DNA from 3 places in the Kosakonia calanthes genome. Region 1 is predicted to be linked to each of the others. Evidence: predicted binding sites of a transcription regulator. Region 1 holds the regulator's gene; each other region holds the start of a gene.
What was found. The regulator PurR, encoded in region 1, represses purine synthesis genes. The targets are predictions, from matches to a motif close to CANGCAAACGTTTGCNTG.
Positions count from the first base shown of each region.

Region 2: a site for PurR is predicted at 3,491-3,508, ahead of AAEY27_RS00545 (nucleobase:cation symporter-2 family protein). Genes of this name have one in related genera too.
Region 3: a site for PurR is predicted at 2,093-2,110, ahead of glyA (serine hydroxymethyltransferase). Genes of this name have one in related genera too.

Region 1 covers NZ_CP151800.1:2,660,525-2,667,588, reverse strand. Annotated here, with positions in the region: gene AAEY27_RS12480 (riboflavin synthase subunit alpha) at 213-851, shown strand; gene cfa (cyclopropane fatty acyl phospholipid synthase) at 920-2,068, opposite strand; gene punC (purine nucleoside transporter PunC) at 2,368-3,567, opposite strand; gene punR (DNA-binding transcriptional activator PunR) at 3,679-4,590, shown strand; gene purR (HTH-type transcriptional repressor PurR) at 4,610-5,635, opposite strand; gene AAEY27_RS12455 (YnhF family membrane protein) at 5,933-6,022, shown strand; gene AAEY27_RS12450 (MFS transporter) at 6,197-7,064, shown strand, end outside.
Region 2 covers NZ_CP151800.1:141,388-148,451, forward strand. Annotated here, with positions in the region: gene yicI (alpha-xylosidase) at 1-117, shown strand, start outside; gene AAEY27_RS00540 (AsmA family protein) at 207-1,931, opposite strand; gene AAEY27_RS00545 (nucleobase:cation symporter-2 family protein) at 2,054-3,439, opposite strand; gene recG (ATP-dependent DNA helicase RecG) at 3,564-5,645, opposite strand; gene trmH (tRNA (guanosine(18)-2'-O)-methyltransferase TrmH) at 5,649-6,338, opposite strand; gene spoT (bifunctional GTP diphosphokinase/guanosine-3',5'-bis pyrophosphate 3'-pyrophosphohydrolase) at 6,343-7,064, opposite strand, start outside.
Region 3 covers NZ_CP151800.1:1,301,121-1,308,184, reverse strand. Annotated here, with positions in the region: gene AAEY27_RS06175 (nickel/cobalt efflux protein RcnA) at 1-679, shown strand, start outside; gene glyA (serine hydroxymethyltransferase) at 727-1,980, opposite strand; gene hmpA (NO-inducible flavohemoprotein) at 2,299-3,489, shown strand; gene glnB (nitrogen regulatory protein P-II) at 3,528-3,866, opposite strand; gene glrR (two-component system response regulator GlrR) at 3,941-5,278, opposite strand; gene qseG (two-component system QseEF-associated lipoprotein QseG) at 5,275-6,009, opposite strand; gene qseE (two component system sensor histidine kinase QseE/GlrK) at 6,006-7,064, opposite strand, start outside.

The DNA of each region.
Region 1 (7,064 bases):
CAGTGCAACATGTGCTCAAATATTACCTGCTAACGCGTTTTTTTGCCATGTTAACCATAAATCAAAATTATCTTTTGATATCCCGATAATTAGCCAGCTTATCGGCTGTCCGGCTACCGGGAAAAAGATTGAGGCTGGAAAGGGCAATTTTCACCTGTTATTGTGCGTCAAGAACACGGTAATGCCGTATGAATGGAACAGGAGTGGTAAGTATGTTTACGGGTATTGTGCAAGGCACGGCAAAAGTGGTGTCGATTGAAGATAAACCCAATTTCCGCACCCACGTTGTTGAGCTTCCTGAAACGATGCTGGATGGCATTGAAACCGGTGCCTCCATTGCCAACAACGGTTGCTGCCTGACAGTCACAGCAATTAACGGTAGCCATATCAGTTTCGATTTGATGAAAGAGACGCTGCGAATTACTAACCTCGGCGAACTGGGCGTGGGTGATACCGTCAACGTTGAGCGTGCGGCAAAATTCAGCGATGAGATCGGCGGGCATTTAATGTCGGGTCACATCATGACCACCGCTGAAATCGTCAAAATTCTCACCTCGGAAAATAACCGTCAGATCTGGTTTAAAGTGCAGGATCCGACGCTGATGAAATACATCCTCTATAAAGGTTTTATCGGCATTGATGGCATCAGCCTGACGGTCGGCGAAGTCACCAGCAGCCGCTTCTGCGTGCATTTGATCCCGGAAACGTTGCAGCGCACCACGCTCGGGGTGAAAAAACTGGGTCACCGCGTCAATATCGAAATTGATCCGCAAACCCAGGCGGTTGTCGATACGGTTGAACGTGTACTGGCTGCGAAAGAAGCGGCCGTGGTTGTGAACAGCGATGAGTAATCCGTAAAGCTTGTAAAAAAAGCCGCAACGAAAATCGTGCGGCTTTTTTATTGGCTAAAAGCAGCAGGTTAGCGCGCGACGCGCAGCCCGTGTTCCACTCCGCGGCTAAACACCACCTGCCAGAGTTGAATATCCCGCGCGCGGAACGCGCCCGCGCAGGCGTTCAGATAGTAGCTGAACATCCGTTTAAAACGCTCGGAGTAGTTGTCGGCGATTTCCGGCCAGGCGGCAAGAAAACGCTCATACCACGCCATCAGTGTGCGGTCATAATCGGCACCAAAATTGTGCCAGTCTTCCATCACAAAATGCGGTTCACTGGCGGTGGCGATGTGCCGCACCGACGGTAAACAGCCATTGGGGAAGATATAACGATTGATCCACGGATCGACATTGTGATCTGTGCGTTTTGAGCCGATGGTGTGCAGCAAAAAGATCCCGTCCGGTTTCAGGTTGCGATCGACCACGCTGAAATAGGTCGGGTAATTTTTCGGCCCAACATGCTCGAACATGCCGACGGAGACAATGCGGTCAAACTGATCGTCCAGGTCGCGATAATCCAGCAGGCGGATATCGACATCCAGCCCTTCGCACCGCTGCTGCGCCATTTTTTGTTGTTCCGCCGAAATGGTGACGCCAACGACGCTGACGCCGTAATTCTGCGCCATAAATTGCGCCAGCCCGCCCCAGCCACAGCCAATATCCAGCACGCGCATGCCCGGTTTTAACTTCAGCTTTTCACAGCACAGCCTCAGTTTTGCCCGTTGAGCGTCATCCAGTGTTTCGGCATCTTTCCAGTAGGCGCAAGAGTATTGCATCTGCGGATCCAGCATGCGGGTAAACAGGTCATTACCGAGATCGTAATGCTCTTTTCCGACAATCCAGGCCCTTTTTTTGCTTTGCAGATTAAATAATCTTGCTCCGGCAATGCGGAGTGTGTCTTTTAAATGATGAGGGAGCTGTTTTTCCAGTCCAGCGCGGAGAACTTTGGTGAAGAATATGTCCAGGCGGTCGCATTCCCACCAGCCGTCCATATAACTTTCGCCGAGTCCAAGCGAGCCTTCCTGCAAAACACGTTTAAAAAAATCAGGATTTTTCACCTGAATATCTGAAGCGGCGGGACCGTTGACACGGATGCCTGCGCGGTTCAGCAGTTCGTTTGCTATACGGAACCAATTATCATCCCGTACGCTAACTTCTTCTATACACGATGAACTCATAACTTCTCCATCACTCGCAGTGATCAGAACCGTCGAAGCGCGAAATCGCGTTTTCCGGCTTGTGAGAAATCTCACGGTTCGCACCGTGAGGCTGATATCCGACGTTAACAGAGGAAGGGAGATGACCCTTGCCAGAAAGGCCTTCCGTGGTGAAACGAGCACGATCCTGTGCCCGTTAATACATAATATTTATCGTAATTATGGAACAACCGAAAATGAGTATAGGCCTCAATATCTGGCGATTCAACATAAAGCTGTTAGCAAGCTAATGGATTAGAGGGTGATAATTGCTTGTGCAACTATTTGAGAGAAGAAGACGGTTCGGCCTCTTCCGCTAGCGGCAAATGCTTCATCTGGCGTTGCAAGGAATAACCCAGCGCGGCAAGCAATACCATTGACAACATCACACTGGTGGTGGTCAGCAGCGGTGTGGCAATCAGCCACGACACCACCAGGCTCGCCAGAAAACAGAGCCCCAGTTGCAGCGTGTTTTGCAGCGCCGCTGCCCGGCCAGTCGCCTGTGGGAACGGGCGCAGCGCCTGCGCGACGACGATCGGGTAGATGGCACCGTTTGCCATCGCCATCACGCAGAACGGGATCAGCAGCGTGGTCAGGGTGACGCCAGACATAAAGCCGACAGCCCAGGTGGCAAGCACGCTTAATCCAAAGGCCGCCAGCAGCCACGGCAACAGGCGGGAGCCGTTCCATTTCTGCAAGGCCGCCCGGCAACCGTAACCGCCAATTAAGAAGGCGATGGTTTGCGGCACATAGCTCAGGCCAATAATCGACGGGCCATAACCCATTTCATGCAGGATAAATGGTGAGCCGGTCAGCCAGGCGAAAAAGCTGGCGGAGCAGGCGGCGTAGATAATCACATTGCCGCGATAATCGCGGGTACGCAGCAGGTCCATAAACGTCAGCGCCGGTTGCGGGTTCTCAACGTGTTTAACCGCAGGGCGCAGCCGGAAAGCCGGCACCATCAACACCAGCGTAATGATCAGCAGGGTGGCGAAAATGGCCTGCCAGGAGAGATGGGAGAGGATCCAGGCGCCGAGCAGCGGTGCCAGCGCCGGGGTTAACCCGACCAGCGGCATAATGGTGGCGAAAATGCGGTTAACGCGGTGCGCCGGATAATGGTCAGTCACCAGCGCTTGCCAGCTTACAGTGGCCGCGCAGACGCCCACTGCCTGCACAAAGCGCAGCACCAGCAGCAGTGTGGCATCGCGTATCCATAATGTACCCACGCAACCTAACGCGAAAATGGTCAACCCGATCAGCAGAATCGGTTTGCGTCCATAACGATCCGACAGCGGCCCCCACACCAGTTGCGCGATCGCGAACCCCGCCAGAAAGAGGCTGAGCGTGGCGCTGACCACGGCGGAAGAGGTTTGCAAATCTTGTTGTATTGCACTGAAAGCGGGCAGGTACATGTCGGTGGCTAAAAAGCCCAGCACGCTTAATCCCGCGAGCCAGACTAAAAATCCTTTGCCAGGTTGCATTATGGTTTCTCTTTGTTGCAGGTATTTAGGGGTGTCGAGTGTAAGGAGTGCAATAACAGTTGTGAAACGCTAATATTTGCGCATTGGTTTCAAAATTTTTGCAGGCAGATTATGTGGTCAGAATATTCCCTTGAAGTGGTTGATGCGGTGGCGCGCAATGGCAGTTTTAGCGGTGCGGCGCAAGAGTTGCATCGCGTGCCTTCTGCGGTGAGCTATACCGTTCGGCAACTGGAAGAGTGGCTGGCGGTTCCGCTGTTTGTGCGTCGCCATCGTGATGTAGAGTTAACGCCCGCAGGCGTCTGGTTTTTGAAAGAAGGGCGTTCTGTTATCAAAAAAATGCAGGTCACCCGCCAGCAGTGCCAGCAAATCGCCAATGGCTGGCGCGGGCAACTGGCGATCGCGGTGGACAATATCGTTAAACCTTCGCGCACGCGGCAGCTAATCGTTGATTTTTATCGCCATTTCAGTGATGTCGAATTACTGGTTTATCAGGAGGTGTTTAATGGCGTCTGGGATGCGCTTTCTGACGGACGCGTTGAGTTGGCGATTGGCGCAACGCAGGCCATTCCGGTCGGTGGACGTTATGCGTTTCGCGATATGGGCATGCTTAGCTGGAAATGCGTGGTTTCCAGTCAACATCCTTTGGCTGCAATGCCCGGCCCGCTAAGTGATGAGACGTTGCGCAACTGGCCTTCGCTGATTCAGGAAGATACGTCGCGTTCATTACCGAAACGCATTACCTGGCTGCTGGATAACCAAAAACGCGTGATTGTCCCGGATTGGGAATCGTCGGAAGCCTGTCTCTCGGCGGGGCTGTGTGTGGGCATGGTGCCGGCGCATTTTGCCAGACCGTGGTTGGATAGCGGAGCCTGGGTGGCGCTCGAACTGGAAAACCCGTTTCCGGATGCGGCTTGCTGCCTGACATGGCAACAAAACGAGGCATCGCCCGCCTTAAATTGGCTGCTGGAGTACCTGGGAGATAGCGAAACGCTGAACAGTGAATGGTTGCGGGAGCCGGAGTAACGGCCCCCGCGAAAGAAGATTAACGGCGGTAGTCGCGGAACGGGCCATCGGCCACCGAGCGGCGCTCTACCAGGCGCGGATGCACCTCAATCGATTGCGACTCTTCACGTTTGTTGACGATGCGGTCAAGCAACATGGTAAAGGCGGTTTCACCCAATGAATCTTTCGGCTGATGAATCGTCGTCAACGCTGGCGTGAAGAAGCGAGAGTTGCGCACATTGTCATAACCGATAACCGAAATATCCTGCGGTACGCGTAAACCCATCTCATCAGCGGCGCACAGTGCGCCCATCGCCATAATATCACCGCCGCAAAAAACGGCGGTAGGGCGGTGCGACTGGCCGAGGATCTGCTGCATGGCGCGGTAACCAGATTCCGGTTCGAAGTCGCCCTGCACAATCCAGTTTTCCGGGACGGAAATCATGGCTTCTTCCATCGATTTCATAAAGCCCGCCAGACGGCCTGCGCCGGTATTACGCTCCAGCGGGCCGGGGATCACGCCGATATCGCGATGCCCGCGTTCAATAAGATAGCGGCCTGCCATATAACCGCCTTCGAAGGCGTTATCAATGACAGAATCGGTAAAATCGGCTTTTGCTTCGCCCCAGTCCATCACCACCATCGGAATGTGGCGATACTCTTCCAGCATGCTTAAAACAGATTCGGGATATTCAGAGCACATAACCAACAGGCCGTCGACGCGTTTTTGCGCCATCATCGACAAATAAGCGCGCTGTTTTTCGTGGCTATTCCATGCGTTACCCAGAATCAGGGTGTAGCCTTTCTGGAAACATTTCTTTTCGACAGCTTCGATGATTTCGGCAAAATAGGCCGCTTCGCTGCTGGTGGCCAATAAACCGATAGATTTTGTGTGATTGACTTTCAAACTGCGCGCCACGGCGCTCGGCGAATAGTGCAGTTCTTTGATCGCGGCCCACACGGCGTTGCGCGTCTCTTCGGCGACGAAGCGTGTTTTGTTAATTACATGTGATACGGTTGTAGTGGAAACGTTTGCTCGTTTCGCGACGTCTTTAATCGTTGCCATCAGATATTACTCCAGACCATATCGTAAGCTCCTGATAATACTTAAGGTAAACGTTTGCCTTTAAACACCCTGAACTCAGCAAAAAGAGTGCGGTACGCCGGGAAAACGACACTGGACGTCAGGAGGGGAGTCAATGGCCGGTACGCTTATAAATTTAGCGTCGAATTTTGTCTTATCTTGAGCAAAAGGGGAAGAGTTAAAACGATTCTCCCTCTAATTCCCGCAAGATTTTTAGGATAATTTGTGCAAAAATGCGCTATCTCACTTTTTGTGGGGAAATTAAAAGGAGAGAAATTGATGAGCACCGATCTTAAGTATTCATTATTCACCACCGTCATCGTTCTGGGTCTGATTGTTTTCGGCGCGCTGACCGCAGCACTGCATTGATCTATCGCGAGGGAGAGCTTTCTCCCTCGGTTTTCCTGCCTTATCTCCTGCATTTGTATCTGTTGCGCAATAATCTTTTGTCATTCAGCTAACTTCTAATTTATGTGACAGCTGTCATACTTTTGTCTTCAACGACAGAGTCGAGCGTCGGCATGTCATTTTCGGAGCCAAAATATGAAAATTAATTTCCCTTTGCTGTCCCTGGCTATCGGTGCCTTCGGTATCGGTACTACGGAGTTTTCCCCAATGGGATTACTGCCGGTGATTGCCCGCGGCGTTGACGTTTCCATTCCGGCGGCAGGGATGTTGATTAGCGCATACGCTATCGGCGTGATGGTCGGCGCCCCCCTGATGACGCTGCTGCTGTCGCATCGCGGTCGTCGTAACGCGCTGATCTTTTTGATGTCTATTTTTACCTTGGGTAACGTGTTGTCGGCCATTGCGCCAGACTACTCCACATTAATGCTCGCCCGCATCGTTACCAGCCTGAACCACGGCGCATTCTTCGGCCTCGGTTCGGTGGTGGCCGCAAGCGTGGTTGCGAAAGAAAAACAGGCCAGCGCAGTCGCCACCATGTTTATGGGGCTGACCATCGCTAATATCGGCGGCGTGCCTGCCGCTACCTGGCTGGGTGAAACCATCGGCTGGCGCATGTCATTTATGGCCACTGCCGGACTGGGCGTGATTGCTATGTTGAGCCTGTTCTTCTCTCTGCCAAAAGGCGGCGCGGGTGCGCGTCCGGATGTCCGCAAAGAGCTGTCAGTACTGATGCGTCCGCAGGTTCTCTCTGCGTTACTGACCACCGTGCTGGGTGCTGGAGCCATGTTTACGCTCTATACCTATATCTCTCCGGTACTGCATACCATTACTCATGCTACGCCGGTATTTGTTACCGCCATGCTGGTACTGATTGGTGTGGGCTTCTCGATTGGTAACTATCTCGGTGGGAAACTGGCGGACCGCTCTGTTACCGGCACGCTGAAAGGCTTCCTGGTGCTGCTGATTGCGATCATGCTGGCCATCCCGTTCCTGGCGCGCAGTG
Region 2 (7,064 bases), 2.3 Mb from region 1:
ACACTGTGCCTGCGTAATATCACGAAGATAGCAAGCGTGGAAGGCGCGACGCAGGCGAGCAGTGAACTTGGCGTCGTGATCACACCGCAGGGCGGTGAAATCCGCATCGCGCTTTAAGGAAGTTGCCCGGTGGCGCTGCGCTTACCGGGCCTATGAACTTCAAATCGTAGATCGGATAAACGTTAGCGCCATCCGACAATTGTGGGTCAGGGTGTCGCCTGAGTTGGTGTTTCAACTGGTGGCGCAACAACGGCGCCGGATACGACGCCACCGTGCATGCTCTGTTTAACCTGCTGTTTTTGCGCATTCAAAACCTGCAACTCACCGTTGACGGATGGTTTTAACGGCGCGTCGGCGCGTACACTGCCGCTGGCGGTCAGTTGCAGATTGCCGTTGCCACTTATCGGCAGCGCTGGCCAGCCCCATTCCTGCAACACATTCACCGGCACGCCGCGTCCGTTCAGGCTGAGGTTCACGCGGCGATCCGGCGTTTGCGCAACCACCGCTCTGGTTTCCAGCAAGCCCTGGCCGGTAAACGCGCTCAACTCGGTGACATTGACCGTGCTGTTGTTGGCGTTAAGCGCCAATGATGGGCGGCGAACATCCACGCGGTTAAATGTCGCGGCAGCGGCATTCAGTTTTGCTGAGCCGCCCCACACGCCCCATTGGCGTTCACGCACCAGTTGCAAGTTGTCGCCGTAACCATCCAGCGCCGTAAGCTGCCACGGGAAGGTCGAGTCGATATCAATCACCAGGTTACGGCTCGCGCTGAATTTTTTCAGGACCAGGCTGTTCAGCCATGGCGGTAGCTCATCCATCCACAACTGTTTCCAGTTATCCGGCAGCGTGTATTCCAGCCCGGCAAAAGCGGCGTCGTCCAGCACCAGTGCATTTCCGTTGCGATACCAGTTACCGGAAGTGCGCACCATGCCGTTTTCCCAGCGCGACGTGAACTGTTGCAGCTCAATGCCCTGCGGCGAGAAGTTGGCATTCAGAATGGGATCAAACAGATGCAGCGATCCGTAGATAAACTCGTTGGCATTCATCGACAGCCGACCGTCTTCGCTTTTCCAGTCGCCTTTCACCAGCGTCAGGTTGCGCAAACTCAAATCAAGATCGGTCACCGCCCACTCCGGCCCTTGCAAGCGGGCATCCGTTACTTCTACCCGGCCAATTTGCAGAGAAGGCAGAGTGGTGAGCGGCGCGAAGAAATCGAGCAGGGATTTATCACTTTGCAGGCGGATATCATTGAGGCGCAAATTATTCACCACCCAACTGCCATCTGCGCCGCGTTGCGCATCGCCGGTGAGCGAACCTCGCGCCATATCCGCGCCAATGGTGGTGAGCGTTACCACATCTTTATCGATACTGCCCTGAATTAATACATTACTGGCAGGAACGCCGTTTAACGTCAGCGATCCGGCGCTCATCTGAATCTGCGCTTTACTGCCAATCACATTCCCCGCGACGGGCTCCCAGGGCGCAACGCCACCGGTAACGCGCTGCGCACTCAGATCCCAGCCGGTGGTCGGGCTGTTAAACGCCATATTGCTTAATTGCAGGCGGTCAGATTTGAAAGGAAGTGGCGCGGCGGCCGGGGAGAGATTCAGCGTTCCATCCTGTAACAGAATGGTGTCGGCGTGCAGTGGATCGGTCAACTGTCGGCTACTCAGGCCAATATCAACCATTTTCGCATCCAGCGTGGCGGGTTTGCCTTTGCGGCCGAAATTCACATTTTTCAACAACACATGCGACGGGGAAGAGAAGCGGTGATCCATCGCTTCAAAGGTGAGGTGGTAGTCGCTGTTATCGCTTACCCATTTGCTGACCTGTGTCGCGCCCCAGCGCGTTTGCAGCAGAAAATAGCACGTCAACATCGCCACAAGCAGGACGATAACGACAACAAGTAGCAGCTTTCCAATAAATTTCATGATCTTCCATCCCCGAAGTGTCAATCAGGCAGTTATGCACGATTTATGCGCAATGCTCAAGGGCGGAATGATGAAAGGAGATGACAGCGGCAACGGGGGGCGCCCCATTGCCGCGGGGTTAATCAGTTTTTCTCTGGCGGAAAAATCAGATTCAATACGATAGCGGTGATACCACCTGCGGCAATGCCGGAAGAGAGCAGGTTTTTCAGCCAGTCCGGCGCGAATTGCAGGATTTGCGGCTGTTGAGAAACACCCAGACCCACGGCCAGCGATAGCGCGATAATCAGGATCGCGCGGCGGTTCAGCGGCTCGCGGGAGACGATACGCACACCGGATGCGGCGATGGTGCCGAACATAACCAGTGTTGCGCCGCCTAGCACCGGCTCCGGCAATTGCTGTACAAACGCACTCACTGCTGGGAACAGGCCGAGCACGATCAGCATCAGCGCGATGAAGAAACCGATGTAGCGGCTGGCAACGCCGGTCAACTGGATAACGCCGTTGTTCTGGCCAAAGCAGGAGTTCGGGAAGGTATTGAACACCGCAGAAACGAAGGAGTTGAGGCCATTCGCCAGTACGCCGCCTTTCAGGCGTTTCATATACAGCGGGCCAGCGACCGGTTGCTCGGAAACGTCAGACGTCGCGGTGATATCTCCGATGGTTTCCAGCGAGGTGATCATGAACACCAGCATCAGCGGCGGCAGCAGGCTCCAGTCAATGCTCAGGCCGTAATAGAGCGGTGTGGGCACCATAAAGTTGTCGGTCGGCGCGCTATATTCCGGCAGCATGCCCATAAACATCGCCAGCACATACCCGGCCGCCATGGCGATCACCAGCGAGGCAATACGCAGGTACGGGTTGCGTTGGCGGTTAAGCAGAATAATCAGCCCCAGCACGACCCCTGCCAGCAGCAGATTTTTCGGTGCGCCGAAGGTATGGTTGCCCATTGCCGCGAAGCCACCGCCGACGGAAGTCAGGCCTACCTGAATCAGCGACAGGCCGATAATCATCACCACCACGCCGGAAACCAGCGGGGTAATAATGCGGCGTGCCAGCGGCAGAATGCGCGAGATAACCATTTCAGTGCAACTTGCCAGCATCAGGGTGCCGAACAGTGCCGCCATCATCGTGGGGACATCCGCCCCGCCGGTTTTCAGCGCGGTTCCGCCCATAATCAATGGCGCAACAAAGTTGAAACTGGTGCCCTGAATCGACAGCAGACCGGACCCCACCGGACCCCAGGCTTTGATTTGAATGATAGAAGCAACGCCGGATGCGAACAGCGACATGCTGATGATGTGCTGAGTGTCCTGAGCCGGCAAACCCAGCGCCTGGCAAATCAACAACGCGGGCGTGATAACGCCAACAAACATCGCCAGCAGGTGTTGCAGCGCGGCAAACAGGGTTTGCGGCAGCGGCGGGCGGTCTTCAAGGCGATAGATCAGTTCGCTGGGTTGCGTCTGCGCAACCGGTTGCGCATTTTCGGACTCGATGGTGTTTACGGACATCTCAAGCAATCCCCTGATGGAAAAGCGCTGATTTTATCGGACTGTTTGGTAAAAGCAAACGGTTGCTATGTTAAAAGCATACTTTTCTAAGGGATGTTGTTTTCGCGGGGTTAGGTTCTAAAAATCAGGCGTTAGAGTAGCGTTCTGTTTCCGGCATCCAGCGATCAATTAAGGCTTCAGCCAGCTGCGGATAACGTTCATGAATATGGCGCGCAACGCGCTGGACTTCCGGGATCATTGCCTGATCGCGCAGCAAATCCGCCACTTTGAATTCGGCATTGCCGGTCTGGCGCGTGCCGAGTAACTCGCCAGGGCCGCGGATTTCTAAGTCTTTTTGCGCAATCACAAAGCCGTCATTGCTGTCGCGCAGCACTTGCAGACGTTTTTGCGCGGTTTTGGAAAGCGGAGATTTGTACAGCAGCACGCAATGTGAGGCCACCGCGCCACGGCCAACGCGGCCACGTAACTGGTGGAGTTGCGCAAGGCCGAGTCGTTCCGGGTTTTCGATAATCATCAGGCTGGAATTGGGGACATCCACGCCGACTTCGATCACCGTGGTGGCAACCAGCAGGTGCAATTCGCCCTGCTTGAATGCCTGCATAACGGCCTGTTTTTCAGCGGGTTTCATGCGGCCATGCACCAGTCCGACATTCAGTTCCGGCAGCGCCAGTTTGAGCTCTTCCCAGGTCGCTTCTGCCGCCTGCGCTTCCAGCAGGTCGGACTCTTCAATCAAGGTACAGACCCAATATGCCTGGCGGCCTTCCCCCGTGCAGGCGCTGCGCACGCGGTCGATAATCTCGCTGCGGCGCGTATCTGGAATGGCGACGGTAGTGACCGGTGTGCGCCCCGGCGGCAGCTCGTCGATGACCGAAGTATCCAGATCGGCATAAGCGGTCATCGCCAATGTTCGCGGGATCGGCGTTGCCGTCATAATCAACTGGTGCGGGTGAAAGCCCTGCAGCTGGCCTTTTTCCCACAGCGCCAGCCGCTGGTGGACACCGAAGCGGTGTTGTTCATCAATGATCACCAGCGCCAGGCCGTTGAACTGCACCTGTTCCTGGAAAATGGCGTGCGTGCCGACCACCATCTGAACCTGACCGCTGGCGATCGCTTCCTGCTGTGCCAGACGTGCTTTACCTTTCTGCTTGCCCGCCAGCCAGCCCACTTCGATACCGAGCGGGGTGAACCAGTTGCGGAAATTGTTGGCATGCTGCTCGGCCAGTAATTCCGTCGGGGCCATCATTGCCACCTGTTTGCCATTAGCAATCGCGCGCAGCGCTGCGAGGGCGGCAACCAATGTTTTACCGGAACCCACATCACCCTGAACCAGGCGCATCATTGGAATATCGAGTGCCATATCGCGCTCGATTTCGGCGACTACACGCGCTTGCGCGCCCGTCGGTTTAAAAGGTAGGGATGCCAGCAGGCTGTGCTTCAGCGTATCGTTCGCGGAGAGTGATTGTGCATGGTAACGCTGCGCACCGGCGCGCAGCGCCAGCATACTCAGGTTATGCGCCAGCAACTCTTCCAGAATCAGTCGACGTTGCGCAGGATGCTGGCCACTCTCCAGATCGCTTAATTGCAAAGATGGCGGCGGGCGGTGCAAGGTGTGTAACGCGTCCGGCAGACTCATCATGCCCTGCGCCAACTCGGGCGGCAGCAGTTCGCTGATGGCGCAGGTTGCCAGCAGTTCCAGTGCCTGGTCAGTTAATTTGCGCAGCGTTGCCTGTTTGACGCCTTCAGTGGTGGGGTAAATCGGCGTCAGCGTTTCTTGCAATTCGGGCGTGCTGAGATCGCCCTGCACACGGTATTCCGGATGGATCATCTCCGCGCCGTATTTCCCGCGTTTTGCTTCGCCGTAGGCCAGCACACGGCGGCCAGTGGCAAGACTGTTTTTCATCGCCGCGTTGAAGTTGAAAAAGCGCATGGTGAGGATGCCGCTACCGTCGCTGATCTGACAGGTCATCATCCGGCGACCACCAAAGGTGATGTTGCAGTTCAGCACTTCGCCTTCCACCGTGGCGTAAACGCCTGGCAACAGATCAGCAATGGGGTAAAGCTGAGTGCGGTCTTCGTAGCGCAGCGGAAGATGTAAAAGCAAATCCTGAACGGTATACAAGCCGATTTTTGCCAGTTTGCTGCTCTGCGCCGCGCCGACGCCGGTCAGCGAACTCAGGGGCACCGCATCGAGCAGCTTACCTTTCATTGGTTACTCCGAGGCCTGCATAGTGGCCCACCACGCTGGGTCGGCTTCGATTTGCCCCTCATTATTCACATGAGGGTAGGGCAGGCCTTTGCGTTTTGCGACTCTTGCCAGCACCGGGTAACCCCCTTCAAACAACAGACGTTGTTGCTCGGCGTCCGGCAGCATGCTGTTTTCGCGCTGATACATCCCGGCGTTTTGCCGCTGGCGTTGCGCTTCATAAAGGATAAGTGCCGAGGCAACAGAAACGTTCAACGACTGCACCATGCCGATCATCGGGATGATGATGTCCTGATCCGCGAGCTCCAGCGCTTCCTGGGTGATCCCGGTTTTCTCCTGACCCATCAGAATACAGGTCGGGCGGGTATAGTCGATTTCTCGAAAGTCGACGGCTTTGGCAGACAGGTGAGTGGCGAGGATTTGCATGCCACGCTGTTTCAGGACGCCAACCGCGTCAGCGATGGTGCGGTGGGTTTTGACTTCCACCCAGCTATTGCTGCCCGCCGCAGAAGACGCCATGGTGCGCATGCGGTTGCCCGGCCAAACGGCGTGGACTTCATGCACGCCGACGGCGTCTGCCGTGCGAATAATGGCAGAGACGTTATGAGGTTTGTGAACCTGCTCCATGCAGACAGTCAGGTCAGGCTGACGCCTGGCGAGCATCTCGCGGATACGCGCATAACGCTGTGCATTCATAAAATCAGTTTCGGTTGCGGGTGACTTTAATCACATCCGGCATCACACGAATTTTACGCATGATATTCGCCAGATGGACGCGATCGCGCGCCGTAAGACGGATGAAAGCGCTGTAAACGCGACCATCTTTCTCTTCGGTATTCAGACTCTGAATGTTGGAAGTGGCCGTGTTAATGGCTGCCGTCAGGTTAGCCAGCGCGCCTTGATGGTTGAACATATCCACCTTGATCTCGGTGATAAATTCCTGCGCGGTCTCTGTGTCCCACTCTACGGCCATAAATTTCTCAGGCTCTTTCTGGTAGCCACGGATATTACGGCAGGACTCATGGTGGATAACCAGCCCTTTACCGGGGCTGACGTGGGCGACAATCGGGTCGCCAGGGATTGGGCGACAGCATTTGGCGAAGGTGATAAGCACCCCGTCAGCGCCTTTAATTGGCAGATGGCCATTGGCGTTGGACGGTGCTTGCGTTGCTTGTACGGCTTCCCCTTGCTGCAAGTTTTTCGCCACCACGACGCTCATGGCGTTGCCGAGACCGATTTCTGCCAGCAAGTCGTCAAGTGAGGCCAGTTTCATGCGGTCCAGTTCGCTCTGAATATGTTCCGGCGGGATTTCCGCCAGCTTGCGGCTACCGCCCAGCGCGTGATTCAACAAACGGCGACCCAGGCTTACCGAGTCATCGCGCTTGAGGTTTTTCAGCATCTGGCGGATTTTGGCGCGCGCTT
Region 3 (7,064 bases), 1.4 Mb from region 1:
GGCCGCCACGCTGTCGCACACAATTGTGGTGTGGTTAATCGCCCTCGGCGGCATGTATCTCAGCAATAAATTTACGGCGCAAGCGGTGGAACCCTGGCTGCAACTGGTTTCCGCAGTGGTAATTATTTCAACCGCCGCGTGGATGTTCAGGCGTACCTGGCAAGGGGAAAGTGGCTGGCACGCCGGGCATCATCACGCTCATCACCATCATCAGGCGAAGATCCTCCAGCCGCAGCCATCTGTTGTTGTGCAGGGGCAACCCGCGATCCTGTCGATCCGCAAAATGGCGCCACAGGAGGCGTATCAGGATGCGCACGAACTGGCGCACGCAAGGGATATCGAACGGCGTTTTACCGGCAGCGAGGTGACCAACGGGCAGATCCTGCTATTCGGTTTGACCGGCGGGTTAATCCCCTGCCCGGCGGCGATCACGATTTTGCTGATCTGTATTCAGTTGAAGGCGATAACGCTAGGCGCGACGCTGGTGATTTGTTTCAGTATTGGCCTGGCGCTGACGCTGGTGGCGGTTGGTGTGGGAGCGGCAATCAGTGTGCAACAAGCGGCGAAACGCTGGTCCGGCTTTAATACCCTCGCCCGCAAAGCGCCCTATTTTTCCAGCGTATTGATAGCACTTGTCGGTGTGTATATGGGCGTTCACGGCTATGCCGGGCTGCAATAAGCCAAAAAAAGCCCGCTTGATAAAGCGGGCTTATTGCTACCTGAATCTTATGCGTAAACCGGGAAACGGGCGCAGATATCCAGTACTTTCTGTTTGGTGCGCTCAATGACCGCTTCGTCATTGATGCTATCCAACACGTCACACATCCAGCCAGCCAGCTCTTTCACTTCCGCTTCTTTAAAACCACGACGCGTTACCGCCGGGCTACCGATGCGGATACCGGAAGTGACAAACGGGCTTTTCGGATCGTTCGGTACGCTGTTTTTGTTAACGGTGATGTTCGCACGGCCCAGCGCGGCATCTGCTTCTTTACCGGTCAGGTTTTTGTCGACCAGATCGAGCAGGAACAGGTGGTTGTCGGTACCGCCAGAAACCACTTTGTAGCCACGGTTCAGGAACACTTCCACCATCGCTTTGGCGTTTTTCGCAACCTGCTGCTGGTAGGTTTTGAACTCCGGTTCCATCGCTTCTTTCAATGCGACCGCTTTACCGGCAATCACGTGCATCAGCGGGCCGCCCTGGCCGCCAGGGAACACAGCGGAGTTCAGTTTTTTATACAGATCTTCGCTACCGCCTTTCGCCAGGATCAGGCCGCCACGCGGGCCTGCCAGGGTTTTGTGGGTAGTGGTGGTAACAACGTGCGCGTGCGGAACCGGGTTCGGGTAAACGCCTGCGGCAACCAGACCGGCAACGTGCGCCATATCGACGAACAGGTAAGCCCCGATGCTGTCGGCGATTTCGCGCATTTTTGCCCAATCAACCACGCCGGAATAAGCGGAGAAGCCACCGATGATCATTTTCGGTTTGTGTTTCTGCGCTTGCTCGTTCAGGTCGTTGTAATCAATGTGGCCGGTTTCGTCGATGCCGTAAGGCACAATGTTGTAAAGCTTGCCGGAGAAGTTAACCGGGGAACCATGCGTAAGGTGACCGCCGTGCGCCAGGTTCATACCAAGTACGGTATCGCCCGGCTCCAGAAGAGAAGTGTAAACCGCGAAGTTAGCCTGAGAACCGGAGTGCGGCTGCACGTTGGCATAATCCGCGCCGAACAGCTCTTTCGCGCGATCGATTGCCAGTTGTTCAACGATATCAACGTATTCGCAACCGCCGTAATAGCGTTTGCCTGGGTAACCTTCAGCGTATTTGTTCGTCAGCTGAGAACCCTGAGCCTGCATTACACGCGGGCTGGTGTAGTTTTCGGAGGCGATAAGTTCAATGTGTTCTTCCTGACGTACTTTCTCCTGCTCCATAGCCTGCCACAGTTCGGCATCATAATCGGCAATGTTCATTTCACGCTTTAACATCCGCATCTCCTGACTCAGCTAACAAAAACAACTCTAAATGAGGGCCCAATTTCGGGAACGGCTGACAGTATAACTGATTAATATTCTGATAACAGGTCTTGACAAAGGTTTTTGCGCAAACGATTGGCTCCGCGCCACACAAGGGTTTGAGCGATAACATACTTCGCCATTTAAGCGGATTTCTTTTCAGGTTTGTGATGCAACTTCTTCACGATGAAACTCTTCGCCGCGGGGGCGTTCTCTTTACAACTATCGGCTGAAGATTATAAGATGCATTTAAAATACAACTTTAAATCATCATTTGTTAAGGAAGCACTCATGCTCGACGCGCAAACCATCGCTACGGTGAAGGCCACCCTTCCCCTGCTCGCCGCGACTGGCCCCAAACTGACCGCCCATTTTTATGATCGGATGTTTACCCACAATCCCGAGTTAAAAGAGATTTTCAACATGAGCAACCAGCGCAATGGCGATCAGCGTGAAGCGCTGTTTAATGCCATTGCGGCGTATGCCAGCAATATCGACAATCTCGCCGCGCTGTTACCAGCGGTTGAGAAAATCGCCCAGAAGCACACCAGTTTCCAGATTCAGCCACAGCAATATGACATTGTCGGTGCGCATCTGCTGGCGACGCTGGATGAAATGTTCAGCCCAGGGCAGGAAGTATTAGAGGCATGGGGGAAAGCCTATGGCGTGCTGGCGGGTGTGTTTATCAACCGCGAAGCGCAGATTTACACCGAGCACGCCGAAAAACCGGGTGGTTGGCAAGGGACTCGTGCCTTCCGTTTAGTGGAAAAAACGCCGCAAAGCGCGCTGATCACCAGTTTTGAATTTGCGCCAGTGGACGGCCAACCCGTTGCGGCTTACCAGCCAGGCCAGTATCTCGCTATCTGGCTGAAACCTGACGGTTTTGTCCATCAGGAAATCCGTCAATATTCACTGACTCGTCAGCCGAACGGCAAAAGTTACCGCATCGCGGTAAAACGTGAAGATGGTGGCCAGGTATCGAATTGGTTGCATAACGACGCAAAACCGGGCGATATCGTGCATCTGGCCGCGCCAGCCGGGGATTTCTTTATGGATGTCGCCGCCAACGCGCCAGTGACGCTGATTTCCGCGGGCGTGGGTCAAACACCGATGTTAGCGATGCTAAATGTGCTGGCGCAATCACAGCACAGCGCGCAGGTGAACTGGTTCCATGCTGCTGAAAACGGCGAAGTTCATGCTTTTGCCGACGAAGTAAACCAGCTCGGCGCTGCGCTGCCGCGTTTTTATCAGCATGTCTGGTATCGCCAGCCAAATGCAGCGGATGAAAAAGCCGGGTGTTTTCACAGTACGGGTTTGATGGATTTAATGTCGCTGGAAGGGAATTTTAGTGACCCGGCGATGCAGTTTTACCTGTGCGGCCCGGTTGGGTTTATGCAGTTTGCGGCGCAACAATTGGTCACGCTGGGAATTGCCAAAGAGCACATTCACTACGAATGCTTTGGTCCACATAAAGTGCTGTAACGCGAGATTCCCTCACCCGGCGGGGTGAGGGAGAAATATCAGATGGCGGCGTCGTCTTCTTCGCCAGTACGAATACGTACCACGCGCGCGACGTCAAAGACGAAGATTTTACCGTCGCCGATTTTGCCGGTCTGCGCGGTACGAATAATGGTGTCGACGCAGGTATCAACGATATCGTCGGTCACCACGATCTCAATTTTCACTTTCGGCAGAAAATCCACCATATATTCTGCGCCACGGTACAGTTCGGTGTGGCCTTTCTGGCGACCAAAACCTTTCACTTCCGTTACCGTCATCCCGGTGATGCCGACTTCAGCCAGGGCTTCACGTACATCATCCAGTTTGAAAGGTTTAATAATCGCATCAATCTTTTTCATGGTCGTTCCTTACACGTTCTTGCCAATCTGCTGCATCGTAATCGGTTGCTCACAGTACCATAATCATTTCGCCTTTACTCTTTAAAGTCATTGGCGTCCAACTCATGGCGCGAGAGTAATTTGTAAAATTCAGTGCGGTTGCGCCCGGCCATTCGCGCGGCGTGCGTCACGTTACCTTTGGTGATTTGCAGCAGCTTGCGCAGATAGTTGAGTTCGAACTGATTGCGCGCTTCGACAAAGGTCGGTAACGCGGTGTTCTCCCCTTCCAGCGCCTGTTCCACCAGCGCATCGCTGATCACCGGCGAAGAGGTCAGCGCCACGCATTGCTCAATCACGTTAACCAATTGGCGCACGTTTCCGGGCCAACTGGCGGTCATCAGGCGTTTCATGGCGTCGGTCGAAAAGGCGCGGACAAACGGTTTGTGCCGATCCGCCGACTGGCGCAGCAGGTGGTTTGCCAGTAGGGGAATATCTTCCGCGCGTTCAGAGAGCGCCGGGATTTTCAGGCTCACCACATTCAGACGATAGTAGAGATCTTCACGAAACTCGCCGCGCGCCATCGCTTCCGGTAAGTCACGGTGCGTCGCCGAAATAATCCGCACGTTGATATCAATATCGCGATTGCTGCCAAGCGGACGCACTTTGCGCTCCTGCAAAACGCGTAACAATTTGACCTGCAAAGGAATCGGCATATCGCCAATCTCATCCAGGAAAAGCGTGCCACCTTCTGCGGCCTGGAAAAGCCCTTCCCGGCTGCTCACAGCGCCCGTAAACGCGCCGCGAGCATGACCAAACAGTTCTGATTCCAGAAGTTGTTCCGGCAACGCGCCGCAGTTGATGGCGATAAATGCGCTTTTACTGCGCGGGCTGGCGGTGTGAATGGCCTGCGCCAGAATCTCTTTCCCGGTCCCGCTTTGGCCGTTGATCAGCACGCTGACATCCGATTGCGCGACCATCCGCGCCTGCTCGAGCAGACGCAACATCGCCGGGCTGCGGGTGACAATGGTTTCACGCCATTGATCGTCACTCGCCGACCCGCTGTGTTCCAGCGCATCATCGATGGCTTTATACAGCGCGTCTTTATCGACCGGTTTGGTCAGGAAGCTGAACACGCCTTGCTGCGTGGCAGCGACCGCGTCCGGAATCGAACCGTGCGCCGTCAGGATAATCACCGGCATGCCCGGCTGCACACGTTGGATTTCGGCGAACAACTGCATGCCATCCATCTCGTCCATGCGCAAATCGCTGATCACGAGGTCAATCTTTTCACGCCCGAGAATGCGTAGCCCTTCCTGCCCGCTTTCTGCGGTGACAATGCTGTAGCCCTCGCTGGTGAGGCGCAGCCCCAGCAGTTTGAGCAGGCCAGGATCGTCATCCACCAGCAATAAGTGGGCAGGTTTGCGGCTCGTCATGGTTTCACGTCCTCTTGATTCCCGTCGCTTTTGGACGGGTGTGTGCTATCCGGCAGATCGGTGGCGGCAGGTTTGCGCGTGGAGAGACGCCGTTCGATATCGGTGAGGTTCTCCAGCTTGCGCGTGGTGGTTTCCAGTTGCTCGCGCAAAAATTGTTGCTGCTGGCGCAGGCTGTCCAGCTCGCTATCGGTAGATTGTTGCAACTTGCCGTAGCGGCTGCGCTCTTCCGATAACTGTAACTGCGCTATTTCCCCATCGCGCCATAGCTGGAATATCGGGCGCACTTGCGCGGGAATGGACGGGCTGAGGGCATCCAGCCGCTCGGTGTAATCCCGGCGTTCCAGCGGCGAGATTTTAGCGTTCGACAATAAAATGCCGCGCCGGAATGTCGCCTGCCAGTTATTGTCCGACCACGAACGCGCTTCGGCGCGCGCAGAAGCGGGCAATAAGCGCTGAGCGCAGTCCATCCCGCGTAGCCAGTAAAGCGGGTTGCTGTCGACGTTTTCGCCGGACAGCGACCAAATTTCATTGCAATCCGTAGAGAGAAAATCAGCCAATTGATGCTCAGGGAGCCGTTCTTCCTGGTTGTCATGGATGGCGCTTTGCGGCGTTTGCGTCACGCATCCGGCCAGTAACAGGCAGGGAAGCGCGCGAAGCCAGGTGTTTTGCTGTGCGATCGCGTTAACAACGCGGGAAAAAACATGCGACATACTCACCAGTTTTAGATTCATTTAGTGGATTTTTCCGGCGCATTGAGCGGTAACTCAATACGGAAACAGACATCAGCCTTGCTGTCAGTGACCAGATGCAATTCGCCATGCATGCGGCGAATACAATCTCTGGCAATACTTAACCCCAGCCCGCTGCCTTTAACAGCCCCTTTTCGTTGGTGACTTCCCTGATAAAAGGGCTCAAAAATCATTTCGCGTTCCGCTTCAGGAATCGATGTGCCGGTGTTCGCCACATCGATACAGAGCCGCGCGCCGGCGAGATAACTGTGGAGATAAATGTTACCGGATTCAGCACCATAGTGCACCGCGTTGGAGTAAAGATTATCCAGTACGCTCATCAGTAACATCGGCTCCGCCTGGCAAGTCGCTGCTTCCAGGGCGACATCGGTATGCATCATTTTAGCTCGCGCCGGCAAACTATGGGCGGAGATCACCATATCGACCAGCGGCGCTAAATCAACCTGCTCAAGCTCAACTGCGCCATCTGCCAGTTTGCGGTTGTAATCAAGCAGTTGCTCAATCAGTTTTTGCAGATTTCGGCTGCTGGCATCAAGAATTTCCACCACCTCTTTTTGTTCCGCCGAGAGCGGCCCAACGACCTGATCGGCGAGCAATTCCGTGCCTTCGCGCATGCTGGCGAGCGGCGTTTTGAGTTCGTGTGAGATATGCCGCAAAAATTGATGGCGCTGAGATTCCAGCCAGGCCAACCTTTCGCTGAGCCAGATAATACGCTCGCCGACATAGCGCAATTCGCGCGGCCCCTTAAACACCACTGTGTGACCAAGTGGACGTCCCTCTCCCAGCCGGTTAATCATCCGTTCGATGCCTTTAACCGGGCCGATAATCATGCGGGTGAAGAGCAGTACCAGCGCGAGGCTGACCAAAAACAGGACCAACGCCTGCCAGCCGAAAAACTGGCCGCGCTCGGCGATTTCCAACTGCAACTGCTGCCCACGGGAGAAAACCACCGCGCGGGTCGATTGCACCATTTCTGTGTTGGCGGCGGCAAAAGCCTCAAGCTGCGCGGAAGCCGCCGCTGAGGGGCCGCTATTGTT